DNA from 3 places in the Klebsiella sp. I138 genome. Region 2 is predicted to be linked to each of the others. Evidence: predicted binding sites of a transcription regulator. Region 2 holds the regulator's gene; each other region holds the start of a gene.
What was found. The regulator LexA, encoded in region 2, represses DNA repair genes until DNA is damaged. The targets are predictions, from matches to a motif close to TNCTGTATGTACATACAGNA.

Region 1 (5,347 bases), 2.2 Mb from region 2:
ATCTTTTTCTCAACGTCCTGAATTTCACGCTGCAATTTGTTCTTACGACGATACAGACGAACAAACTCCAGTACGTCCTGGAAAGAAGGCTTAGTTGTTTCCATTTTTACACCCCTAATATTTGAGATTCGGATTCGCTAAAGCGACTGCTATATAGGGCTAACATAACTGTTAGCAGCCGCTGATGACAATGTTTTTTCCTTGACGTTTATCATAACCCTAAACGCTGCTGAATCGAAGCAACCTGTAGGTAAAACGCGCGCATCTGGTTTTTATTTACGCAAAGCCCGGCAGATCAAATTCGACAGCAGTTCAAGCTGGCGCGCCAGTTCTATCGTTAGCCAGACGTAGCCATGAATCGGGGTTTCCGACAGGCTATCCCCCTGATGCTCTTTCATCAGCTCACGCAGCTCAGCGACGATATCGTTAAGCTTTTCCGTATTGGCGCGAATCGGCTGCGGGTTACCTTCATACAACGCATGCGCAATCGTCAGCAGCGTTTGCTGAGTCATCTGCTGGGTTTCACGCAGCGTATGGGCGTTTAGCATCACAAAGTGGCCGGGACGCGAGCTCCAGTAGGCGTTGATCTGCAGCTCCAGCATGCATACCAGGTTGCGGCTCACGGTTTGAATCGCTTCGAAGATGGCTTTCTGGATGTGGGTTTCCTTGCTTGCCGGCGTAATCAACCCGCGCATTTTCACCACATCGTTAAGCACTTTTTGCAGATGTTTTTCCAGCCGCGGTCTTTCCACCAGATTGGGAGAGAACCCGGCCTGATAAAGGCGGTTGAAGGCGGTGACGTAGTTTGCCATCTGGATTCGCCAGTGCAGGAACGCCCGCTGCGGCCAGATACCGGTGAATAGCATCGCCAGCAGAGAGCCAAAGATAACGTCGCCGCTTCGCCAGAGTGCGGTGTGCATATCCCCGGGCGGCGCGCCGACGACCACCGCCAGCGTAATACCGATGAGCAGCGCCTGATAAGGCTTTTTCCCCAAGGCGAGCCAGCCGCAGAGGAACATCGCCACCGCGCACCACAGCACCATAATGGGTAAGGAGATAAGCTCAAGTTTTAACGCAACCAGCCCGAGCGCCGAGCCCAGGATAGTCCCGCCGATACGCTCAAAAGCGCGCGGCACCACGTTACCCCAGAACGAAATAGGCCCCATCACCACCACAAGGGTGATCAGAGGCCACGTTCCTTCCGGTACATGCAGCAGACGAACCAGTAAAAAAGTGAGGACAAAGGCCAGAGCAATTCGAATACCATGCACCACGCGATAGTGGCGATACAGACGGATTTCGAAAGGCTTAAGTGATTTATCAGCGCGCACAAACCTCTCCAGCAAACAAACAGCAGCAGGAAGCAAAGGCCAATTGTAACTGCTTTTTCAGCGTAAGCAGCACGCTAATGTAAAAAACCTTGTCCGTAGAATGGATATGCGCTTATCGCGCGACGCGTTCGACCGCGACATACATTTCAATGTCCCAGTAACCGTCCTGACTGCCGTCGTTCAAATAGCGTTCAAAGCAGGGTTTCTCCGCCATCTGATACTCTTTGCTCTGCACCAGGCTATTGAAGAATGCAAGCCACGGCGTGGAGAAGTCATGATTTTCTACCCGCGCGCTGGCAATAGCGTACTCGCCCCCCGCGATCTCGGTGAGAATCACCCCTTCGCTGTTGGTTGGAATCACAAAATTATCTGCCACGGTAACCACCGTATCGCAGCGCAGCTTCTCCGGCGGAACCTGATCGGGATTGTCATAGTAAACGGCCAGCCACTCCTGCGCCGGAACCTGGCTGCCGCTGACCCAGGCCATCAGTTGCTCAAAACCCTGCTTAACGGTCTGCTCCCAGGGCCCCACCATATGAAAACCGGCAACGGTACGTTTGCCGACGGACTTCACGCTATAGTGCATATTGCCTCCACCATTGATAACAACTGTATAAATGTACATACACTGTAGCCAGGTGATGCACATCAGTATGTGCGCTGATTCACAGAGTGGCCAATGCAGGCTGGCAAATTATGAGCAAAAAAAACGCCCCTGTCGGGGCGTTGCGGTTACAGCGCGTGGTGTAGATAGTCGCTCATTCGCGAGAACACCCCGCCCTTGCCGACGCTTTCCAGCGTCACCAGCGGCCAGTGGGCAACCACTTTGTCGCCGTCATACAGCGAGATTTCGCCGACCCGCTGGTTTGCAGCAATCGGCGCTTCGAGATCTTTTTTGTCCAGGACGTATTTTGCCTTGATACGCGGCACTTCCGACTTCGGCAGCGCCAGCCAGAAATCCTGATCGGTACCAAGCTGGATTTGGTCTTTATCACCGTACCAGATGTGCTCGCTACCCAGCTTCTTGCCCTTTTGCAGCACCTGGACGGTATCGAAATTTTGCTGGCCCCAGTGCAGCAGTTTAGCCGCCTGCTGCTCGCGTCCTTTCGGACTATCGGCCCCCATCACTACCGCAATCAGACGTCGCTGGCCGTCTATTGCAGAGGCGATCAGGTTAAAGCCGGCGCCGGAGGTATGGCCGGTCTTCAAGCCATCGACGTTCATGGTTTTATCCCACAGCAGCCCGTTGCGGTTTTGCTGAGTGATCCCGTTCCACGTCAGGCTTTTTTGACTGTACATATGATAAACATCCGGCTCGCCGTGGATAATCGCCCGCGACAGCACGGCAAGATCATACGCCGAGCTGTGCTGGCCCGGCGCATCCAGGCCGTGCACGGTTTCAAAGTGGGTATCCTGCAGGTGCAGTTTTTTGACGTACTCATTCATCATGGCCACAAACTGCGGCTGACCACCCGCGACATAATCGGCGAGCGCCACGCAGGCGTCGTTGCCGGAGTCAACGATCAGGCCGCGGCTTAAATCCCGCACGCTGAGCCGATCGCCAGGCTTAAGGAACATCAGCGACGAACCGTCAAAAACAGGGTTGCCTTTCGCCCAGGCATCACGGCCGACGGTGACAATATCGTCAAAGGTGATCTTGTGGCTGTCGATAGCGCGATCGACAACGTAACCGGTCATGAGCTTCGTCAGACTAGCGGGGTTACGCTGCTGATGTTCATTACCTGCCGTCAGTACCTGGCCGGTCGTATAGTCCATCAGTACCCAGGAGCCCGCCTGGATGGACGGTGGCGCCACGGTGACGGGGAAATCATTAGCAGCAAATGCGCAAGAAACGCTCGAAGCGAGCAAAGTTACAGCAATAAAAAAACGGCCTTTCAACGGCATATCCTCTAAATTGACAGATCCGCCGTCCTTTTTACGGAAGTTCTCCTTTCAAATCAGGGTTTAATTGCAAGAAAATATGACACGGCAAAGGTGCAGTACGGCCAATGCCCTTCTGATGGCCTGGCAAATCGTTTACCATATCGGGTGCCAGCCACCATGGAAAATGAACAGACTATGCAAGATAGCGCCAACCAGCCCGGATTTTTATTCCACGATTACGAGACCTTCGGTACCCACCCTTCGCTTGACAGGCCGGCCCAGTTCGCCGCCATTCGCACCGATGCGGAACTGAATATCATCGGTGAACCGGAGGTTTTCTACTGCAAACTGGCCGACGACTATCTGCCGCAGCCGCAGGCGGTGATGATTACCGGGATCACCCCGCAGGAAGCGAACGCCAAAGGCGAGAACGAAGCCGCCTTTGCCCGCCGCATTCACGATCTGTTCACGGTGCCAAAAACCTGTATCGTCGGGTATAACAACGTGCGCTTCGATGATGAAGTCAGCCGCAATATTTTCTATCGTAACTTTTACGATCCATACGCCTGGAGCTGGCAGCACGACAACTCTCGTTGGGATCTGCTGGATGTGATGCGTGCCTGCTATGCACTGCGCCCGGAAGGGATCAACTGGCCAGAGAACGATGACGGCCTGCCGAGTTTCCGCCTTGAGCACCTGACCGTCGCCAACGGCATTGAGCACAGCAACGCCCACGACGCGATGGCCGATGTTTACGCCACCATCGCAATGGCAAAACTGGTCAAGGCTCAGCAACCGCGTCTGTTCGACTACCTCTACAGCCATCGAAACAAGCGTAAGCTGGCAACGCTTATCGACGTTCCGCAGATGAAACCGCTGGTCCATGTGTCCGGCATGTTCGGTGCGGCGCGCGGCAACACCAGTCTGGTCGCTCCGCTGGCCTGGCATCCGGATAACCGTAACGCGGTTATCATGGTCGATCTGGCCGGCGATATGACGCCGCTGCTTGAATTGGATGCCGATACGCTGCGCGAGCGTCTGTACACGCCAAAAGCCGAACTGGGCGAGCTGGCGGCGGTACCCATTAAGCTGGTCCATCTCAATAAATGCCCGGTGCTGGCGCAGGACAATACCCTACGCCCGCAAGATGCCGACCGCCTGGGGATTAACCGTCAGCGCTGCCTGGATAATCTGCAGCTGCTGCGTAGTCATCCGCAGGTACGGGAAAAAGTGGTGGCCATTTTTGCCGAAGCGGAGCCGTTTGTTCCTTCCGACAACGTCGATACACAGCTCTATAACGGTTTTTTCAGCGATGCCGACCGCGCGGCGATGAAAATTGTCCTGGAAACCGAGCCGCGCAATCTTCCGGCGCTGGATATTACCTTTGCTGATAAGCGAATAGAACGACTGCTGTTTAACTACCGTGCCCGTAACTTCCCCGGCAGTCTCGACGAGGCTGAGCAGCTGCGTTGGCTAGAACATCGTCGCGAGGTGTTTACGCCGGAGTTTTTGCAGGCCTATGCCGATGAGCTGCAGATGCTGTATCAGCAGCATGAGCAGGATAGCGAAAAGCTGGCGCAGCTGAAGGCGCTGTGGCACTACGCGCAAGAGATTGTTTAACGGAAGGGAATGCCCGGAGGCAGCGCCTGAGGCGCCTTGTCCGGGCGATAAAGCTCACTGCGGTGTGGTCGCCCGGAAAGATGCGCAGCATCACTTCCGGGGACATTTTAGCCTTTAGCGCGGCTGGCGATAATCGCCTCAGCTACGTTGCGCGGGGCCTCCGCGTAGTGATGGAACTCCATACTGTAGGTCGCTCGTCCCTGCGACATCGAACGCAGCGTAGTGGAATAACCAAACATTTCAGCCAGCGGGACATCCGCGCGAATAATCTGACTGCCGAAACGTTCTTCCATCCCCTGCACCATTCCGCGACGAGAAGAGAGATCGCCCATAATATTCCCGGCGTACTCTTCCGGCGTTTCCACCTCCACATGCATCACCGGTTCAAGAATGACTGGATCAGCCCTGCGCGCCCCCTCCTTGAAGCCGAAAATCGCCGCCATGCGGAAGGCCATTTCCGATGAGTCGACGTCATGATACGAACCAAAAGTCAGGGTCGCTTTGACATCCAC
Region 2 (5,347 bases):
CGCCTTTACCGTGAATAATCGCCCCGGTTGTCACCATTTCGGTATACAGCAGCGTATGGCGCGACAGCTGGCGCAGGAAATAGCGGCAGTGCCTGTCGGTCCAGTCGAGCATGGGTGCGATGGAAAAACGGTGGGCGGCAAAAGCGTGAGAAGTGGGTTCTGGCATCATGGCGAATAAACAGGCATCCGGGTAAAAAGGGGCGCTACTATAGCACAAAGATACACCACAGGCGCATAGCACCGCGATGGGTACCGTGCGCCAGATAAACGGGCTATCGCCGGCGAGGTTTGCCGTCGTGTGGGCCGAAAAATTGCGGCGGATGATCGACCCAGCGGTCCTGGCGCGTCGCCGCATACTCTGGATTCAGCGGGTAGTAAATGCGGTTAAATTTTTTGTTCGACTCTCCCACCACTAACAAGCGAACTTCCTGATCGGTGTTATTCAAAAAAGTATGACAGACCCCGGTCCCGGCCGGAAAGCCAACGCTGTCGCCCGGCTCAAGCTTCCACAAATAGCCATTGATCCAGACCTCAGGGTAGCCATCGAGCACGTAGATAAACTCTTCTTCGTCACTTTCTGCATGGGGATAAGAAGTTCGACGGCCCGGCGGCAAACGTTCATGATGAATACCCAGCCGGTTGAGCCTTAACCCCCGCGCCAGCGGAGCCCCAATAGAAAAGCGCTCCGGGTTGTTAGGATAAGAGGCATCATCTGGGCCTTCCAGTTCGCGCCAATGTCGAATGCAATCAGGTCGTTTCATCGTTTTCTCCCGAAAATGAGATGCATCAGGTATAGCACAAGCCGCCGGTTCTCGGCGTTTTGCCTGGATCGTGATAAAGTAACAACTTCAGACTCACGCAACCAGAGGATGCTCATGAATAAGACCACTTCGCAAGAAATGTTAGCGCACGCTGAAAAGCTCTGCGCACAGCGCGGCGTGCGCCTGACTCCGCAGCGCCTGGAAGTGTTGCGTCTGATGAGCCTACAGCAAGGGGCGATTAGCGCATATGACCTGCTTGACCTGCTGCGTGACAAAGAGCCACAGGCGAAGCCACCGACGGTCTACCGGGCGCTGGAGTTTTTGCTGGAGCAGGGGTTTGTGCATAAGGTGGAGTCCACCAACAGCTACGTGCTGTGCCATCTCTTCGATCAGCCGACCCACAGTTCCGCGATGTTTATCTGCGATCGCTGCGGCGTGGTCAAAGAAGAGTGCGCGGAAGGCGTGGAGGATATTATGCACACGCTGGCGGCCAGAATGGGCTTTGCGTTGCGCCACAACGTGATTGAGGCGCACGGTCTGTGCGCGGGGTGTGTCGAGGTCGAAGCCTGTAGCACTCCAGGGCACTGTCACCACGACCATACGATCCAGATTAAAAAGAAAGCCCGCTGAGGCTGGTGCCGCAGCGGGAATCAGGGTTGTCGGTACCTCCGTGTACCGTTCGGGCAGGTAATAACAGAGGGTTAATGCGTTATGACTCGCCGCTACCAGCGGTGATCGTTTTTACGTTCCCAGTCAGACACTTCTTTCTCAGCCTGATCTTTGGCGTAGCCGTAACGCTCCTGGATTTTACCTACCAGCTGGTCACGCTTGCCCTCGATGACCGTCATGTCATCATCGGTAAGCTTACCCCATTTCTCTTTCGCTTTACCTTTCAACTGTTTCCAGTTACCGCCGATTTCGTCTTTGTTCATCATTCAATCCTCATCGTTCGGTGAGTCAACAGCCCGCCGTGTGCCGGACATAGGTTTAACTATAGATAAGAATTCTGGGTTGAATTTATTATTCGGAATCTTTAACCAATTACACGTTAAAAATCGCTACGAAAACCAGGTTCCGCGCTGCCAGTGTCGCCGCCAGATAACCGCCAGCGACAGGCCGCGCAGTGCAAGAAAGACCGCCAGCGCCAGCCAAAGCCCGTGGTTACCCAGAACCGGCAGCGTCAGCAACGTCACGGCAAACCCTGCCGCCGCTATCGCCATGCTGTTACGCATCTCAGCTCCCCGCGTCGCACCGATGAACATGCCATCCAGCAAATAGCACCACACGCCAATCACCGGCAGAACCATCTGCCAGATCAGGTAGCGATCGGCAAGCTGCTGGAGCGACGGCAGCGAGGTCAACAGGGCAATAATCTGCTGCCCCGCAACGGCATAGGTCACCGCAAACGCCAGCGCCACTATTCCCGATTGCCGACAGGCCGCCCGCCAGACGTCAAGCAGCTGACTCCCATTACGCGCGCCGTACGCCTGCCCGGAGTGAGCTTCTACGGCATAGGCAAAACCATCCAGCGCGTAGGCGGTGAAGGTCAGCATGGTCATCAGAAGCGCATTGACGGCAACGATCTCGCCGCCGAGGCGAGCGCCAAAGACGGTCACCGCGCCAAAGCAGAGCTGGAGCAGCAGAGAGCGCAGCATGATATCGCGGTTTAACGCCAGCAGCCGACGCACATCCCCGCGCCAGGCGCATTTCAGCATGGCCAATGACACCCCGCGCAGCGTCAGTACGCGTTTTGCCATCAGCAGCCCGATGATAAAGGTGACATATTCGGCGGTCACCGTCGCCAGCGCAGCACCCTGCACGTTCATGTGCAGACCCATCACCAGCCACAGGTCGAGCACGATATTCAGCAGATTGCCGACGATCAGCAGAATCACCGGCGCCCTGGCGTACTGCACACCCAGCAGCCAGCCGAGCAGCACCAGGTTTGCCAGCGACGCCGGCGCGCTCAGCCAGCGAATTTTGAGAAAGCGCCGGGCCTGTTCCAGCACCGCTTCATTGCCGCCAACAATATGCAACGCCAAATCGATAAGTGGGGTTCTGAAAAGCACAATCAGCAGGCCGGCCCCTAATGCCAGCCCCAGCGGCTGCACCAGCGCCCTCGCCAGGCGAAGAGGATCTTTTGCGCCAAAGGCCTGTGCCGTCAGTCCGGTGGTGCTCATGCGCAGAAAAAGCAGCAGCATGAAGAGAAAACTGGTGGCCGTCGCGCCGACCGCAACACCACCGAGGTAAACCGGGCTATCGAGGTGACCAATTACGGCGGTATCGACCAACCCCAGCAGCGGGACGGTGATATTGGAGAAAATCATGGGTAGCGCCAGGCGCCACAGGGCCTTATCAGCGGCGTTAAAGAACATGAGAAAGAGCCTGACCGGGGGAAGACTGCGCAGCATCATGCATCAGATGATGCTGCGGGGAGAAGGTGTTACAGCCACTCACCGTTGCGAATAACGCCAACGGCCAGCCCTTCGATAGTGAAGTTTTGCTCGCGCAGATTCACCACGATCGGTGAAAATTCGCTGTTTTCTGGCAGGAGTTCGACGATGTTACCCAGCTTTTTAAGGCGTTTTACGGTAACTTCTTCGTCAATACGCGCCACGACAACCTGGCCGTTACGCACATCCTGAGTTTTATGGACCGCCAGCAGATCGCCATCAAGAATACCGATATCTTTCATCGACATACCGCTAACCCGCAGCAAAAAGTCGGCATTCGGCTTGAACATCGCCGGATCGACCTGGAAGTGACCTTCGATATGCTGCTGAGCCAGCAGCGGCTCACCGGCTGCGACGCGGCCAATCAACGGCAGACCAGGTTCTTCTTCCGTAAGCAGACGGATGCCCCGGGAGGCGCCGGAGATAATCTCGATCGCGCCCTTACGCGCCAGCGCTTTCAGGTGTTCTTCCGCCGCGTTGGGAGAACGGAACCCCAAGCGCTGAGCAATTTCCGCACGCGTTGGCGGCATGCCCGTCTGGCTGATGTGATCCCGAATGAGATCGAACACCTCTTGCTGCCTTGTCGTTAACGCTTTCATCCCGCCCCCTGGGTGTATATACAGTTATGCTGTGAGTATATACAGCTAACGGTGATTTTGGAATCAAATTTCACACAAAAATCAGGAGATTCTTTCCATTTTGCGTATCAGATAACCCATTGTGCCAGGGGTTATTGCCACCGGCAGGCCGCAAACCCCATCGGGCGCGTGGAGCCTGCCGGTCGGGACAGCAAAATTCGGTTAATGGTAGCGGGCCCACAGCAGGATTGCCCAGGTGATCAGCGCGATCGCAATGGCCAGCAGCACCGCCGCGGACCCCATGTCCTTCGCCCGACCTGATAGTTCGTGGTGCTCTGGCCCAATACGGTCTACGACCGCTTCAATCGCGCTATTAAGAATTTCGACTATCATCACTATCAGGACCGAGCCTATCAGCAGCACCCGCGTGATGGCGTCAACGTCCAGCCAGCAGGCGATCGCGACGGCAATAATGGCGGCGACGCCTTCTTGACGAAATGCGGCCTCATTCATCCATGCCGCACGGAACCCTTTCCAGGAATAACCTGCTGCTTTAATGATTCGGGTTAACCCAGTGGTATTATTGGCCATCAAAAGAACCTTTTTATGTAAATGACGTCAATGAGTGCACGCGTTTGCCGCGTGGCAACGGAAATTTTGCGCGCTTTCTGTTATTCTTGCCGCGCATTTGCATGATTAACCAGAGGCTTCACATCGTTTATGTCCGGCTGGCAACGAATTTACTATAAATTACTGAATTTACCATTACGGGTGCTGGTAAAAAGCAAGTCTATTCCCGCAGAACCTGCTCAGGAATTAGGGCTGGATACCTCGCGTCCTATTATGTACGTCCTGCCTTATAACTCGAAGGCGGACCTGCTGACTCTGCGCGCCCAGTGCCTGGAGCACGATTTACCCGACCCGCTTGAACCGCTGGAAATCGACGGCGCGCTGCTGCCGCGCTACGTGTTTATCCACGGCGGGCCGCGCGTCTTTACCTACTATGCGCCGAAAGAAGAGTCGATCAAGCTGTTCCACGACTACCTGGATCTGCACCGTAACCATCCTGACCTGGACGTGCAAATGGTGCCAGTGTCGGTGATGTTTGGTCGTAGGCCAGGGCGTGAGAAAGGCGAAGTGAACCCGCCGCTGCGCATGCTGAATGGCATTCAGAAGTTCTTCGCCGTTCTGTGGCTGGGGCGCGACAGTTTTGTCCGTTTCTCACCGCCGGTTTCCCTGCGCAGAATGGCCACCGAACACGGCACCGATAAAATTATCGCCCAGAAGCTGGCCCGCGTCGCGCGCATGCACTTCGCTCGTCAGCGCCTGGCTGCTGTCGGCCCGCGCCTGCCGGCGCGTCAGGACCTGTTCAATAAGCTGCTGGCCTCAAAAGCCATCGCGCGCGCGGTGGAAGACGAAGCACGCAGCAAGAAAATCTCCCATGAGAAGGCGCAGCAAAACGCCATCGCGCTGATGGAAGAGATCGCCGCAAACTTCTCCTATGAGATGATTCGTCTGACCGACCGCGTGCTCGGGTTTACCTGGAACCGTCTGT
Region 3 (5,347 bases), 120 kb from region 2:
GGCGGGCGCTGCCCTTTTCGGTCAACGTGTTAACGCATAGCCGCCAACGCTATCGCCGTAATCTGCGCTTTTATGCCGATGAGCCGCAGCTGCGCGTCGGTGGGCCAACCTACCACTGGGTGCGTGAGGGGATCCTCGCGGGTGAAGAAGCGCTGGCGGGCGTTGAAAAAGACACGACGCCCACGCTGTTATTGCAGGCAGAAGAAGAACGCGTGGTCGATAACCGTATGCACGAACGCTACTGCGAACTCCGCGCTGCGGCAGGTCGACCCTGCGAAGGTAATAAGCCACTTGTCATAGAAGGGGCATACCATGAGATCCTTTTTGAAAAGGACGCCATGCGCTCAGTCGCGCTGAATGCCATCGTCGATTTTTTCGGTCGACATAATTAGAGCCTGCCAGGTCAGGTTCTTAATCCGGCGAAACGCTCGTCGCCCTGCTTAGAGGTTAAAATTTTTATGTACCAGGTTGTTGCGTCTGACTTAGATGGCACGCTGCTTTCTCCCGATCACTACTTAACTCCCTACGCAAAAGAGACGCTGCAGCTGCTGACCGCGCGCGGGATCAATTTTGTTTTCGCCACCGGTCGTCATTACATCGATGTCGGGCAAATTCGCGATAATCTCGGCATTAAATCCTACATGATCACCTCCAACGGCGCGCGCGTGCACGATAGCGAGGGAAAACAGATCTTTGCGCATAACCTTGACCGTGATATCGCGGGCGATCTGTTTGAAATGATGCGTAATGACCCGAAGGTGGTGACTAACGTCTATCGCGAAGATGAGTGGTATATGAACCGCCATCGTCCGGAAGAAATGCGTTTTTTCAAAGAAGCGGTGTTCAACTACAAGCTGTATGAAGCGGGCGAGCTCGATCCGCAAGGGATCAGCAAAGTATTCTTCACCTGCGAAGATCACGAGCATCTGCTGCCGCTGGAGCAGGCGATCAACGCCCGCTGGGGCGATCGCGTCAACGTCAGTTTCTCGACCCTGACCTGCCTGGAAGTGATGGCCGGTGGCGTGTCGAAAGGGCATGCGCTGGAAGCGGTTGCTAAAATGCTCGGCTATCGCCTGAAAGACTGTATCGCTTTTGGCGATGGCATGAATGATGCCGAAATGCTGTCGATGGCGGGCAAAGGCTGCATCATGCAGAATGCCCACCAGCGGCTGAAAGACCTGCATCCGGATCTGGACGTGATCGGCAGCAACGCTGACGATGCGGTGCCACATTATTTGCGTAAGCTCTATCTCGCCTGATAAAGATTGACGACTGTGCGTTTATTGCTCAGTCGTCAACCTGACTCTTCGCTACAATGAATGCTCTTCTTCCTGAGAGACATTCATTGTGGCGCTACTGATTATTACCACTATCCTGTGGGCTTTTTCCTTTAGCCTGATAGGCGAATACCTGGCAGGTAGCGTCGATAGCTACTTTTCCGTGCTGATGCGCGTGGGTCTGGCGGCGCTGGTGTTCCTGCCGTTTTTGCGTACCCGTGGGCAATCACCGCGTACTATCGTGCTCTATATGCTGGTCGGCGCAATGCAGCTGGGCATCATGTATCTGCTGGCATTCCGCGCCTATGTATACCTGACGGTTTCTGAATTCCTGCTGTTTACCGTCTTTACGCCACTCTATATCACGCTGATTTATGATCTGCTCAGCGGGCGCAAGCTACGCTGGGGATATCTGCTGAGCGCGGGGCTGGCGGTGCTGGGGGCGGCCATTATCCGCTATGACAAGGTGAGCGATCATTTCTGGACGGGGCTGCTACTGGTCCAGCTGTCGAACCTCTGTTTTGCTATCGGGATGGTGGGCTACAAGCGCCTGATGGAGCTGCGTCCGATGCCGCAGCACAATGCGTTTGCCTGGTTCTATATGGGCGCTTTCCTGGTGGCGGTGGCGGCCTGGTTTGCGCTGGGCAATCCGCAGAGGCTGCCGACCACCCCGCTACAGTGGGGGGTTCTGGTCTGGCTGGGCGTGGCGGCGTCGGGGCTCGGTTACTTTATGTGGAACTACGGGGCGACGCAGGTGGATGCCGGAACGCTGGGCATTATGAATAACGTACATGTCCCAGCCGGGCTGCTGGTAAACCTTGCCATCTGGCAGGAGCAGCCCCACTGGCCGAGCTTTATTACAGGAGCTCTGGTGATCCTGGCCTCACTGTGGGTCCATCGCCGTTGGGTCGCTCCGCACTCCGGACAAACGGCAAATGATCGCAAGCGTGATTCCGCGCTGAGCGAATAAACGCTTCGGTAACCGGCTGACGCTGCTCGCCGTCGCGCACTGCGGCGTACAGCCGGCTCCACAGTCCTTCGCCCAGGGTTTTAGTGACGACCAGACCCTGGCGCTCAAAGCTTTCCACCACCCAGTGCGGCAGGGCAGCGATGCCCATCCGCGCGGCGACCATCTGGATTAGCAGCAGGGTATTGTCGACGCTCTTGAGCTGCGGGCTGATACCCGCCGGCTGCAGGAAGTGGCGCCAGACATCCAGGCGCCCGCGCTGAACCGGATAAATCAACAGCAGTTCTGCCGCCAGGTCCTCCGGAGAAATGCGCGTTTTCGCCGCCAGCGGATGCTCTGGCGCCAGGATCAACCGCACTTCGAAATCAAACATTGGTGAATAGTGCAGACCGCTGCGCGGCAGGATATCGGAGGTCATGACCAGGTCCAGTTCGCTTTGCTGCAAGGCTGGCTGGGGGTCGAAGGTCACGCCAGACTGGAAATCCACTTCGACATGCGGCCAGCGGGCGCGGAAGCTCTCCAGCGCCGGAGTCAGCCACTGAATACAGCTATGGCACTCGATGGCGATGCGCAGACGGGTTTGCTGCGGCTCATGGCAGTCCTGCAGCGCGCGGCTGATTTGCGGCAGAACCTGGTTTGCCAACTGAAGCAGGATCTCCCCCTGCGGCGTAAAGCGCAGAGGCTGACTTTTACGCACAAACAAGCGGAAGCCAAGGCGCTGTTCCAGATCGCTGAACTGGTGGGACAGGGCGGACTGGGTCTGGTGCAGTGCTGCCGCAGCGCCTGCCAGCGACCCGCTGTTCCGCAACGCCTGTAGCGTTTTCAGGTGTTTAATTTCGATCATGAAAGTCCTTCACTTCGGCATGAATAATTTGCGCTTGAGGAATATACAGTAACCTTCAATTATGGATGTGTAAACATCTGGACGTCTAAACTCGTCATATTTCGACTTGCAGATGCGTTGGCTGCCTCGCTTACCCCAGTCACTGACTTCAGTAAGCTCCTGGGGATGCGCATCGTTGCCGCCTTCCTGCAAGCCGAACTATTTAGCGTTTTTCTTCAGATTCAATGAAATAAGAGAGGAACAAAAATGACAATCATTAATCACACCCTCGGTTTTCCCCGCGTTGGCCTACGCCGTGAGTTGAAAAAAGCGCAAGAGAGCTATTGGGCGGGTAACTCCACCCGTGAAGAGCTGCTGACCGTGGGGCGCGAGCTGCGCGCTCGCCACTGGGATCAGCAAAAGCAGGCGGGCGTGGACCTGCTGCCGGTGGGCGATTTCGCCTGGTACGACCATGTTCTGACTACCAGCCTGCTGCTGGGCAATGTGCCGGCTCGTCATCAGAACAAAGATGGCTCAGTTGATATCGATACCCTGTTCCGCATTGGCCGCGGTCGCGCACCGACCGGCGAACCGGCGGCAGCGGCAGAAATGACCAAATGGTTTAACACCAACTATCACTATATGGTGCCGGAATTCAGCAAAGGTCAGGAATTTGCACTGACCTGGACGCAGCTGCTGGATGAAGTCGATGAAGCCCTGGCGCTGGGTCACAAGGTGAAACCTGTACTGCTGGGCCCGGTTACGTATTTATGGCTGGGTAAAGTAAAAGGTGAGCAGTTTGACCGTCTGAGTCTGCTGAGCGATATTCTGCCGGTTTACCAGCAGGTTCTGGCGGAACTGGCCAAACGCGGCATTGAGTGGGTGCAGATTGACGAGCCCGCGCTGGTGCTGGAGCTGCCGCAGGCATGGCTGGATGCGTTCAAACCGGCATATGACGCGCTTGCAGGCCAGGTTAAGCTGCTGCTGACTACCTACTTTGAAGGTATTACCGCTAACCTCGACACGATTACTGCGCTGCCGGTTCAGGGGCTGCACGTAGACCTGGTTCACGGTAAAGATGATGTGGCCGGGCTGCATCAACGTCTGCCTGCCGACTGGCTGCTCTCCGCGGGGGTGATTAATGGCCGTAACGTCTGGCGTGCCGACCTGACCGAAAAGTACGCACAAATCAAAGACCTCGTCGGTAAGCGCGAACTGTGGGTTGCCTCTTCATGCTCCCTGCTGCACAGCCCGATCGACCTGAGTGTTGAAACCCGCCTCGATGCGGAAGTGAAAAGCTGGTTTGCCTTCGCGCTGCAAAAATGTGAAGAGCTGGCCCTGCTGCGCGATGCGCTGAACAGCGGCGATACGACGAAACTGGTGGCGTGGAGCGCACCGATTCAGGCCCGCCGCCACTCTAGCCGGGTGCATAACGCGGCGGTGGAAAAACGTCTGGCAGCTATTACTGCTCAAGATAGCCAGCGCAACAGCCCATATGCTGAACGTGCCAGGGCACAGCGCGCGCGCTTTAATCTGCCGGCATGGCCGACCACCACCATCGGTTCTTTCCCGCAGACTACCGAGATTCGCGGCCTGCGTCTGGATTTCAAAAAAGGCAATCTTGATGCCAGCAACTACCGTACCGGTATCGCAGAGCACATCAAGCAGGCGATTGTTGAGCAGGAGCGTTTAGGGTTAGATGTTCTGGTTCACGGCGAAGCCGAGCGTAATGACATGGTGGAGTACTTCGGTGAGCACCTCGACGGGTTTATCTTCACGCAAAACGGCTGGGTACAGAGCTACGGCTCCCGCTGCGTGAAGCCGCCGGTGGTGATCGGGGATGTCAGCCGTCCGGAAGCGATCACCGTAGAGTGGGCGAAGTTTGCTCAGTCGCTAACCGACAAGCCGGTAAAAGGCATGCTGACCGGTCCGGTAACCATTCTCTGCTGGTCTTTCCCGCGTGAAGACGTCAGCCGCGAGACCATCGCGAAGCAGATTGCGCTGGCGCTGCGTGACGAAGTCGCGGACCTGGAAGCGGCCGGGATCGGCATCATCCAGATTGATGAGCCGGCGCTGCGTGAAGGCCTGCCGCTCAAGCGCAGCGACTGGGATGCGTACCTGCAGTGGGGCGTAGAGGCTTTCCGTATTAACGCCGCCGTGGCGCAGGATGATACCCAGATCCACACCCATATGTGTTACTGCGAGTTCAATGACATCATGGATTCGATTGCTGCTCTGGACGCGGATGTGATTACCATTGAAACATCGCGTTCCGATATG

Region 1: the regulator LexA is predicted to act here: its motif matches at 1,939-1,958, upstream of sbmC (DNA gyrase inhibitor SbmC).
Region 3: the regulator LexA is predicted to act here: its motif matches at 3,120-3,139, upstream of metR (HTH-type transcriptional regulator MetR).

Annotation. Positions count from the first base shown of each region.
Region 1 is NZ_CP180447.1:524,756-530,102, reverse strand. It holds gene ACMYSK_RS02340 (DUF496 family protein) at 1-104, opposite strand, end outside; gene ACMYSK_RS02335 (FUSC family protein) at 273-1,331, opposite strand; gene sbmC (DNA gyrase inhibitor SbmC) at 1,444-1,917, opposite strand; gene dacD (serine-type D-Ala-D-Ala carboxypeptidase DacD) at 2,064-3,230, opposite strand; gene sbcB (exodeoxyribonuclease I) at 3,411-4,835, shown strand; gene fusA (elongation factor G) at 4,943-5,347, opposite strand, start outside.
Region 2 is NZ_CP180447.1:3,802,282-3,807,628, forward strand. It holds gene dusA (tRNA dihydrouridine(20/20a) synthase DusA) at 1-169, opposite strand, end outside; gene ACMYSK_RS17760 (cupin domain-containing protein) at 273-761, opposite strand; gene zur (zinc uptake transcriptional repressor Zur) at 876-1,391, shown strand; gene ACMYSK_RS17770 (CsbD family protein) at 1,484-1,693, opposite strand; gene dinF (MATE family efflux transporter DinF) at 1,820-3,136, opposite strand; gene lexA (transcriptional repressor LexA) at 3,205-3,813, opposite strand; gene ACMYSK_RS17785 (diacylglycerol kinase) at 4,015-4,383, opposite strand; gene plsB (glycerol-3-phosphate 1-O-acyltransferase PlsB) at 4,513-5,347, shown strand, end outside.
Region 3 is NZ_CP180447.1:3,922,520-3,927,866, reverse strand. It holds gene pldB (lysophospholipase L2) at 1-392, shown strand, start outside; gene yigL (sugar/pyridoxal phosphate phosphatase YigL) at 459-1,259, shown strand; gene ACMYSK_RS18325 (carboxylate/amino acid/amine transporter) at 1,348-2,247, shown strand; gene metR (HTH-type transcriptional regulator MetR) at 2,135-3,088, opposite strand; gene metE (5-methyltetrahydropteroyltriglutamate--homocysteine S-methyltransferase) at 3,335-5,347, shown strand, end outside.